DNA from 2 places in the Streptococcus koreensis genome. Region 1 is predicted to be linked to the other one. Evidence: predicted binding sites of a transcription regulator. Region 1 holds the regulator's gene; the other holds the start of a gene.
The links. Region 1 encodes Rex, which represses fermentation and respiration genes when NADH is low (regulators of the CRP and FNR family bind a similar motif). Its sites were predicted from a motif close to TTGTGAANTANTTCACAA; they were not measured.
Positions count from the first base shown of each region.

Region 2: a site for Rex is predicted at 2,362-2,379, ahead of D7D50_RS02745 (zinc-dependent alcohol dehydrogenase family protein). Genes of this name have one in related genera too.

Region 1 covers NZ_CP032620.1:1,633,589-1,637,806, reverse strand. Annotated here, with positions in the region: gene D7D50_RS08215 (class A sortase) at 1-557, shown strand, start outside; gene D7D50_RS08210 (hypothetical protein) at 711-989, shown strand; gene radC (RadC family protein) at 1,052-1,735, shown strand; gene D7D50_RS08195 (redox-sensing transcriptional repressor Rex) at 1,923-2,567, opposite strand; gene D7D50_RS08190 (DUF4649 family protein) at 2,661-2,897, opposite strand; gene D7D50_RS08185 (DUF1831 domain-containing protein) at 2,897-3,244, opposite strand; gene D7D50_RS08180 (cysteine desulfurase family protein) at 3,234-4,218, opposite strand, start outside.
Region 2 covers NZ_CP032620.1:503,539-507,756, reverse strand. Annotated here, with positions in the region: gene adhE (bifunctional acetaldehyde-CoA/alcohol dehydrogenase) at 1-2,244, shown strand, start outside; gene D7D50_RS02745 (zinc-dependent alcohol dehydrogenase family protein) at 2,433-3,482, shown strand; gene D7D50_RS02740 (ABC transporter permease) at 3,653-4,042, shown strand; gene D7D50_RS10145 (hypothetical protein) at 4,199-4,218, opposite strand, start outside.

The DNA of each region.
Region 1 (4,218 bases):
AGGCTAAGACTAGCTTTGACTTTAAAGAAGTCAAATCGCTGTCTACAGAATCTGTCATCAATGCCCAATGGCAGGCACAAAAGTTACCTGTTATTGGAGGAATTGCAATTCCAGAATTGAAGATGAACCTTCCGATTTTTAAAGGCTTAGATAATGTGGGGCTTTATTATGGGGCAGGTACCATGAAAGAGGACCAGGTTATGGGGCAAAGGAATTACTCCTTGGCCAGTCACCATGTCTTTGGTTTGACTGGGGCAAATGAAATGCTCTTTTCCCCATTAGAACATGCCAAAGCTGGAATGAAAATCTATATCACTGATAAGGAAAAGGTGTATACCTATGTCATCAATTCTGTTGAGACAGTAACGCCAGATCGGGTCGATGTCATTGCAGATCGAGAAGGGGTAAATGAAATTACTTTGGTGACCTGTGAGGATGCTGCAGCAACTTATCGTACGATTGTAAAAGGTACTTTGGAAACTTCAGTAGATTACTCAAAAGCACCAAAAGATATCCTAGAAGCTTTCACAAAATCTTATAATCAAATGCAATTATAATCAACAAAAAAAGAGGTCCTTGACCTCTTTTTTTCTGTTAATTTTCTGCCAATTTGTAAGAGGATAGTCATAAAATGTTACCTGACTGACATATTTTTGCATGCTTTCTATTTTATAATAGAAGAGTGATAGAAAGAAGCTTGGAGGAACCGAATGCCTACAGAAGATATCTATACTCTGCTAAGAAATTTCTACGGCTTACTGGTCAATGATTTTCCAAAAACGGGACTCATTACCAAGGGAATCTACGAAGTTGAACAGGTCTTTAAAACCATTGAAAACCTTCCTGATGATCAAGAACACTTAATTCGATACGAAATTCGTCAATTCCTAAGGACCTTGGAACAAGTGCAAGAAGGCTATAGAATTAACTTCTCAAATGAAGAAACTCGAATCCTTGAAAACCTAAGAGAAGTAGTTTGTCCTATATAAATTTTATACAGACTCATCCATTTTCCTCCTCAATTGCGAATTATTAATTGAGGAGGTTTTTTATGTATCATATTGTATTTCAAGAAGCTAGTCTTTTACCTAGAGAACGCTTGCTTACAGAAGGCCCTGATAAGCTCAGTAATCAAGAATTGCTGTCCATCTTATTACGGACGGGGAACAAAAATAAAACAGTCTACGAGATCGCACAGGAGCTCTTAGGCTCACTAAAGAGCTTAAAGGAATTGGCTAGTATGAGCTTTCAGGAGCTACAGGAAGTTCCAGGGATTGGGAAAGTAAAGGCAATTGAGCTGTTAGCTGCTATTGAACTTGGGAAACGGATCCAGACTTCCCAAGTGATTGAAACAGAACAAATTATGAGTAGTCAGAAGCTTGCAAAGATGATGCAGCAAAAGATCGGCCATGAGAAACAAGAGCATTTACTGGCCTTGTATCTGAATACCCAGAACCAAATTATCCATCAGCAAGTGATTTTTATCGGAACAGTCAATCGTAGCATTGCAGAACCTCGAGAGATCTTGCATTATGCCATCAAGCATATGGCGACGTCTTTAATCCTTGTTCACAACCATCCATCTGGAATCATTCATCCGAGTAAGAATGATGATGGTGTCACCCAACAAATGATTGAAGCCTGTAATTGTCTTGGAATTGTTTTTCTTGACCATCTGATTGTCTCAACCGATGACTATTATAGCTACCGAGAGGAGACAGACTTATTGGTATAGACGGAAAGAGAGTGGGACAGAAATCGGTCATTCGTTAGAATTCGATTTCGTCGTCCCACCTCCTCACAGTTGAGTAGGGCCATAAAAGCTGATGAACTCAGCGTAGTGGAGCCCACTCAACCACTGCGTCTTGCTCGACAATCCAAAGACAATTGAGAGGCTAGGACTTTTGTCCCAGCCTCATTTATTAAGTATTTTTGCGCATAAAGTAGAGAAGGGTTTGCAGTTCACTGGTTAGATCGACATATTGGACAACCACATCTTTTGGAACTGTTAAGTGTACTGGGGAAAAGCTAAGGATTCCCTTGATACCAGCTTCAACCAGTACATCTGCAACTTCTTGAGATTTTACACTTGGAACGGTTAAAATGGCTGTTTGGATCTCTTGTCCCTCTAGTTTTTCTTTCAGCGTTGAGATGCCGTAAATCGGAATACCATCTTTACTTTTAGTACCGACTAACTCATGATCATCGGTATCAAATGCCATGACAATCTTCATCTTGTTTCGCTCATGGAAGCGATAGTGAAGAAGGGCACTTCCCATATTCCCAATACCAACGATAGCAACATTGGTGATGGAGTTATCATTTAAGAGATCTGCGAAAAAGTTCATTAACTTTTTGACATCATAACCAAAACCACGTCGTCCTAGCTCTCCGAAGTAGGAGAAGTCGCGACGAACAGTTGCGGAGTCAATCCCGATGGCTTCAGCAATCTGTTTTGAATTGGCTCTCTCGATTTTCTCTGCATTAAAGCGTTTAAAAATGCGGTAGTAGAGGGAGAGTCGTTTGGCAGTAGCACGAGGAATTGGATTAGTCTTATCTTGTTTCACAATATCACAACCTTTCAAATCTATTGTATAAAAAGTTTGTGAATAAAGCAACTATCTTCTACTAAAAAAACACCAAAAAGGTGCTTTTCTTTCTTAGTTGGAATTTCTTAAACTCTGATCAAACTGAATCAGATAGCGATAGAAGTCGCCTATCTTTCCAGTAAAAGGTAATGTTTGTCCCTTGTAGGATACGGAAACAACCTGATAGGAATCTGGAAGGGTCACACAGCCTGAAAAAGCTAATAAACAGTGATCCAAATTATCGTAGCTGATCTGACGTTCCTTTTTGTATGCATCCAAATAAGTGAGGACTATGAGACCATTGGTCATTACTTTTCAATCCTTTCAAAGATTTCCCGTTCAACTAGACTATCCATAAGGAAGTAGAATTTTTGTTGGATGATTTTGTTTTCTGGATTTTTAAAAATATTCACCAAACGAAGACCTGACTTATCAGTAATGTTAATTTTAAATCCTGTTAAATCCTTATTGATGATAATTTTTAGCTTAAAGCCATCCCCGCTGTTTGGAACAGCTTCTAATAAACGATTTAATTCGTAGTTCCCAACCTTTGTTTGTGCAAAGGTATTGTCGCGTAGGGTATATTTTTTAATATTTGGATGGATTGCGTATGTGTAATCGCAGTTTGGTAATGAGACAGATGTTTCAAATGCCATGTAATTCTCCTAAAATTTTGTGAATGGTTGTTATAAAAGTATCGACCTCAGCGGTCGTATTGAATTCGGATAAACTAATGCGAATAGATTCCTTCAATCGATGAGAATCTTCGCCATAATAAGCCGCAAGAACGTGGCTTGGTTGAACAGTTCCTGCTGTACAAGCAGAGCCGGTTGAGACTGAAATTCCTGCCATGTCTAAACGAAGCAGTAGGATATCATTGCTGATACCTGGAAAGCCGATATTTAAGACATGAGGAAGTTTGGAGTCTGTGCAATTCAGATAAAAATCTAGATCCTCTAGGCCAGTTAGGATACGTTCAGATAAGCTCTGAATATACTGATAATTTGCGTCTAACTGATCAGTTGCTTCTTTGAGGGCTTGAGCCATTCCAGCAATTGAAATCAAGTTCTCTGTGCTAGCTCGACGTTTGTCTTCTTGGTCACCCCCGTGTAAGAGATTGAAGAAGTCAGGCTTTTTAGCATAGAGAAGACCAACTCCCTTAGGCCCGTGAAATTTATGGGCCGATGCGGTTAGAAAATCAACTCCTAGCTCTTCAGGGGCTACAGCAAGTTTACCAACGGCTTGAACAGCATCAACATGAAAAGCAGCAGGATGGTCTTTTAAAAGGTCAGAAATTGCCTTGATAGGCAAGAGATCACCCGTTTCGTTGTTGGCATACATGGTGGATACTAAAATTGTATCGGGACGAAGTGCAGCTCGAATATCTTCAGGTCGAATTTTTTGATCTACTGGTTGAATGATGGTTACTTCAAATCCATATTCTTGGACCAAGTACTCAATCGGTTCAAGAACGGCATGGTGCTCAATAGCCGTGGTAATAATATGCTTCCCTTGCTGTCTATGTTTGAGACAGTAGCCCTTTATAACAGTGTTATTACTTTCGGTCCCGCCAGAAGTGAAGATAATCTGTTGACTAGAGGTCTTTAAACAAGTTGCAACGCATTCCCTA
Region 2 (4,218 bases), 880 kb from region 1:
ATCTCATTGAAGACACGGAACCCTATCGTCTTTGCCTTCCACCCATCTGCTCAAGAATCCTCTGCTCATGCGGCACAAATCGTACGTGATGCAGCAATTAAAGCAGGAGCGCCTGAAAACTGTGTACAATGGATCACGCAACCATCTATGGAAGCAACTAGTGCGCTTATGAACCACGAAGGTGTTGCAACAATCCTTGCGACCGGTGGTAACGCCATGGTGAAAGCAGCTTATTCTTGTGGGAAACCAGCTCTTGGGGTAGGTGCAGGTAACGTTCCAGCTTATGTTGAAAAATCAGCTAACATCCGCCAAGCTGCTCACGATATCGTTATGTCTAAATCATTTGACAACGGAATGGTCTGTGCATCTGAACAAGCGGTTATCATCGATAAAGAAATCTACGATGAGTTTGTCGAAGAATTCAAATCTTACCATACTTACTTTGTTAACAAAAAAGAAAAAGCCCTTCTTGAAGAGTTCTGCTTCGGTGTCAAAGCGAATAGCAAAAACTGTGCAGGTGCGAAATTGAATGCGGACATCGTTGGGAAACCAGCAGCATGGATCGCTGAACAAGCTGGCTTCTCTGTACCAGAAGGAACCAACATCCTTGCTGCAGAATGTAAAGAAGTTGGTGAAAAAGAGCCGTTGACTCGTGAAAAATTGTCACCAGTTATCGCTGTCTTGAAATCTGAAAGCCGTGAAGACGGAATTAACAAAGCACGCCAAATGGTTGAATTCAACGGTCTTGGTCACTCAGCTGCTATCCATACAGCAGACGAAGAATTGACCAAAGAATTTGGTAAAGCAGTCAAAGCCATTCGTGTCATCTGCAACTCTCCTTCGACTTTCGGTGGTATCGGGGATGTTTACAATGCCTTCTTGCCATCATTGACACTTGGATGTGGTTCTTACGGACGCAACTCTGTTGGGGACAACGTTAGTGCCATCAACCTCTTGAATATCAAAAAAGTCGGACGCCGGAGAAATAACATGCAATGGATGAAACTTCCTTCAAAAACATACTTTGAACGTGATTCAATTGAATACCTACAAAAATGTCGTGACGTTGAACGTGTCATGATCGTTACAGACCACGCTATGGTAGAGCTTGGTTTCCTTGATCGCATCATCGAACAGCTTGACCTTCGTCGCAACAAGGTAGTTTACCAAATCTTTGCAGACGTAGAACCAGATCCAGATATCACAACCGTTGAACGTGGTACTGAGATCATGCGTGCCTTCAAACCAGATACCATCGTTGCTCTTGGTGGTGGATCTCCAATGGATGCGGCCAAAGTAATGTGGCTCTTCTATGAGCAACCAGAAGTGGACTTCCGTGACTTGGTTCAAAAATTCATGGATATCCGTAAACGTGCCTTCAAGTTCCCATTGCTTGGTAAGAAGACTAAATTCATCGCCATCCCAACAACATCTGGTACAGGATCTGAAGTAACACCATTTGCCGTTATCTCTGATAAAGCAAACAACCGTAAATACCCAATCGCTGACTACTCATTGACACCAACTGTGGCAATCGTAGACCCTGCTTTGGTATTGACAGTTCCAGGATCTGTTGCAGCGGACACTGGTATGGACGTCTTGACTCACGCAACAGAAGCTTACGTATCTCAAATGGCAAGTGACTACACTGATGGTCTTGCTCTTCAAGCCATCAAACTTGTCTTTGAAAACTTGGAAAGCTCAGTGAAGAACGCAGACTTCCATTCACGCGAAAAAATGCACAATGCGTCAACTATCGCAGGTATGGCCTTTGCCAATGCCTTCCTCGGTATTTCTCACTCAATGGCCCACAAGATCGGTGCACAATTCCACACGATTCACGGACGGACCAATGCGATCTTGCTTCCATACGTTATCCGTTACAACGGTACACGTCCAGCCAAGACAGCGACATGGCCTAAGTACAACTACTACCGTGCAGATGAGAAATATCAAGACATCGCTCGTATGTTAGGACTTCCATGCTCTACACCAGAAGAAGCAGTAGAAGCTTATGCAAAAGCTGTTTACGAACTTGGTGAGCGCGTAGGTATCCAAATGAACTTTAAAGCACAAGGAATCGATGAAAAAGAATGGAAGAAACACTCTCGTGAATTGGCCTTCCTTGCTTACGAAGATCAATGTTCGCCAGCTAACCCACGTCTTCCAATGGTGGATCATATGCAAGAAATCATCGAAGATGCTTACTACGGTTATAAAGAACGTCCAGGACGTCGTAAATAAGGCGCTACTGAACAAATGATGTTTATCAGCTATCCCTCACTCGAAAGAGTGGGGGATTATTTTTTGAAATACTTTTATAAAAAAACCTAATAAATATGTTGCAAGCGCTTACTTTGTATGTTATAATATTCACAAAGTAGAAACTGTAATAAAATGGTTTGATAAAACCAACAAAAAAGGAGTCGCTTATGAAAGCAGCAACATATGTATCCGCAGGAAATCTTCAGTTGATTGATCAACCAAAACCAGTCATCAAGAAACCAACTGATGCAATTGTTCGTTTGGTAAAAACGACCATTTGTGGAACAGACCTCCATATTTTGGGAGGAGATGTTCCAGCTTGTAAAGAAGGAACCATCCTCGGCCACGAAGGAATCGGGATTGTCGAAGAAGTCGGTGATGCGGTCACTAACTTTAAGGTTGGAGATAAGGTTATCATCTCTTGTGTAACGGCTTGTAACACCTGCTACTACTGTAAACGTGGTTTGCCTTCCCACTGTGAAGATGGGGGCTGGATCCTTGGTCACTTGATTAATGGTACCCAAGCAGAGTATGTCCATATCCCTCATGCAGACGGCAGTCTCTATCATGCACCTGCCTCTGTTGATGACGAAGCCCTGGTTATGCTCTCAGATATTCTCCCAACTTCTTATGAAATCGGGGTGCTCCCATCTCACGTGAAACCAGGAGACAACGTTTGTATCGTTGGTGCGGGACCAATTGGTTTGGCAGCTCTCTTAACCGTACAATTCTTCTCTCCAGCTACTATTATCATGGTAGACTTGTCAGAATCTCGTCTTGAAGCTTCTAAGAAATTTGGAGCGACTCATACCATTTGTTCAAGTGATATTGATGAAATCAAGGCCTTTATCAATGAAGTGACCGACGGTCGTGGTGTCGACATCTCGATGGAATGTGTGGGCTATCCAGCAACCTTCGATGTCTGTCAAAATATTATCTCTGTCGGTGGTCATATTGCCAACGTCGGAGTGCATGGTAAACCAGTTAGCTTCAACCTTGACGATCTTTGGATTAAGAACATCACGCTTAATACTGGTTTGGTTAATGCCAATACAACCGAAATGCTTCTTAATGTCTTGAAATCTGGTAAGATTGATGCGACCAAGTTGGTAACCCACCACTTTAAACTTTCAGAAGCAGAGAAGGCATATGAAATCTTCAAACATGCTGGCGAAAACAATGCCTTGAAAGTGATTATTGATAACGACCTCAGCTAAGAAGGTTCAATCGTTTGATGTTGAAATAAATAGGACAGGAACTGTTTCATGTTTCTGTCCTATTTAACAGATGTAGTAGTTGTTCTTGTCACATCTATTTACTTGCCACTCCTAATAAAATAGACTATAATATAATTATAAATGTAACATAAATAGAAAGGTGTGATCTTATGAAAATGTTCCATTATCATCGTGAGTTCTGGTTGGACTTCCATTTCTGGCTTTTGGTCTTGCTTTTAGTGACTGTAGCTATGATGACACAGGATCCGCTTTCGGTTGTTAGCCGTGCTTATTTTGCTTTTGTAGGGATTTTGATTCTTCTTCAGGTCTTTCAACCGCAGGTGTCCAATCGCCAGTATCCAGTAGGTAGCTACCATTTCAATTGGGACTTTTATCGTGACACCAGACTGTATATTGATCTCTTTTTATTGGCTGGTCTCTTAGAAGGTCCGTTCACTTCAACGGATATAGTTTATTGGATCTTGCTTGGGGCATTCGTCGGCTCTATTGGCTTTGTGTTTGTCGTAAAGGAAAAACCGGTTCAAAAGGTGGCCCAGTGAATTGAAAGTTCTAGAAGATATTTATTTGGGATCTCTCTCCTCGATGATGAAGAGGGAGAATAGAAAAAGGTCTTGCTTCGTTCACACGAAAAAATCCTAGCTTTTTTAAAAGCTGGGATTTTTTGTACTGTTTAGTGAGATGATAAAGAAGTGTTACTATTTGCCTCGTTTGCGAG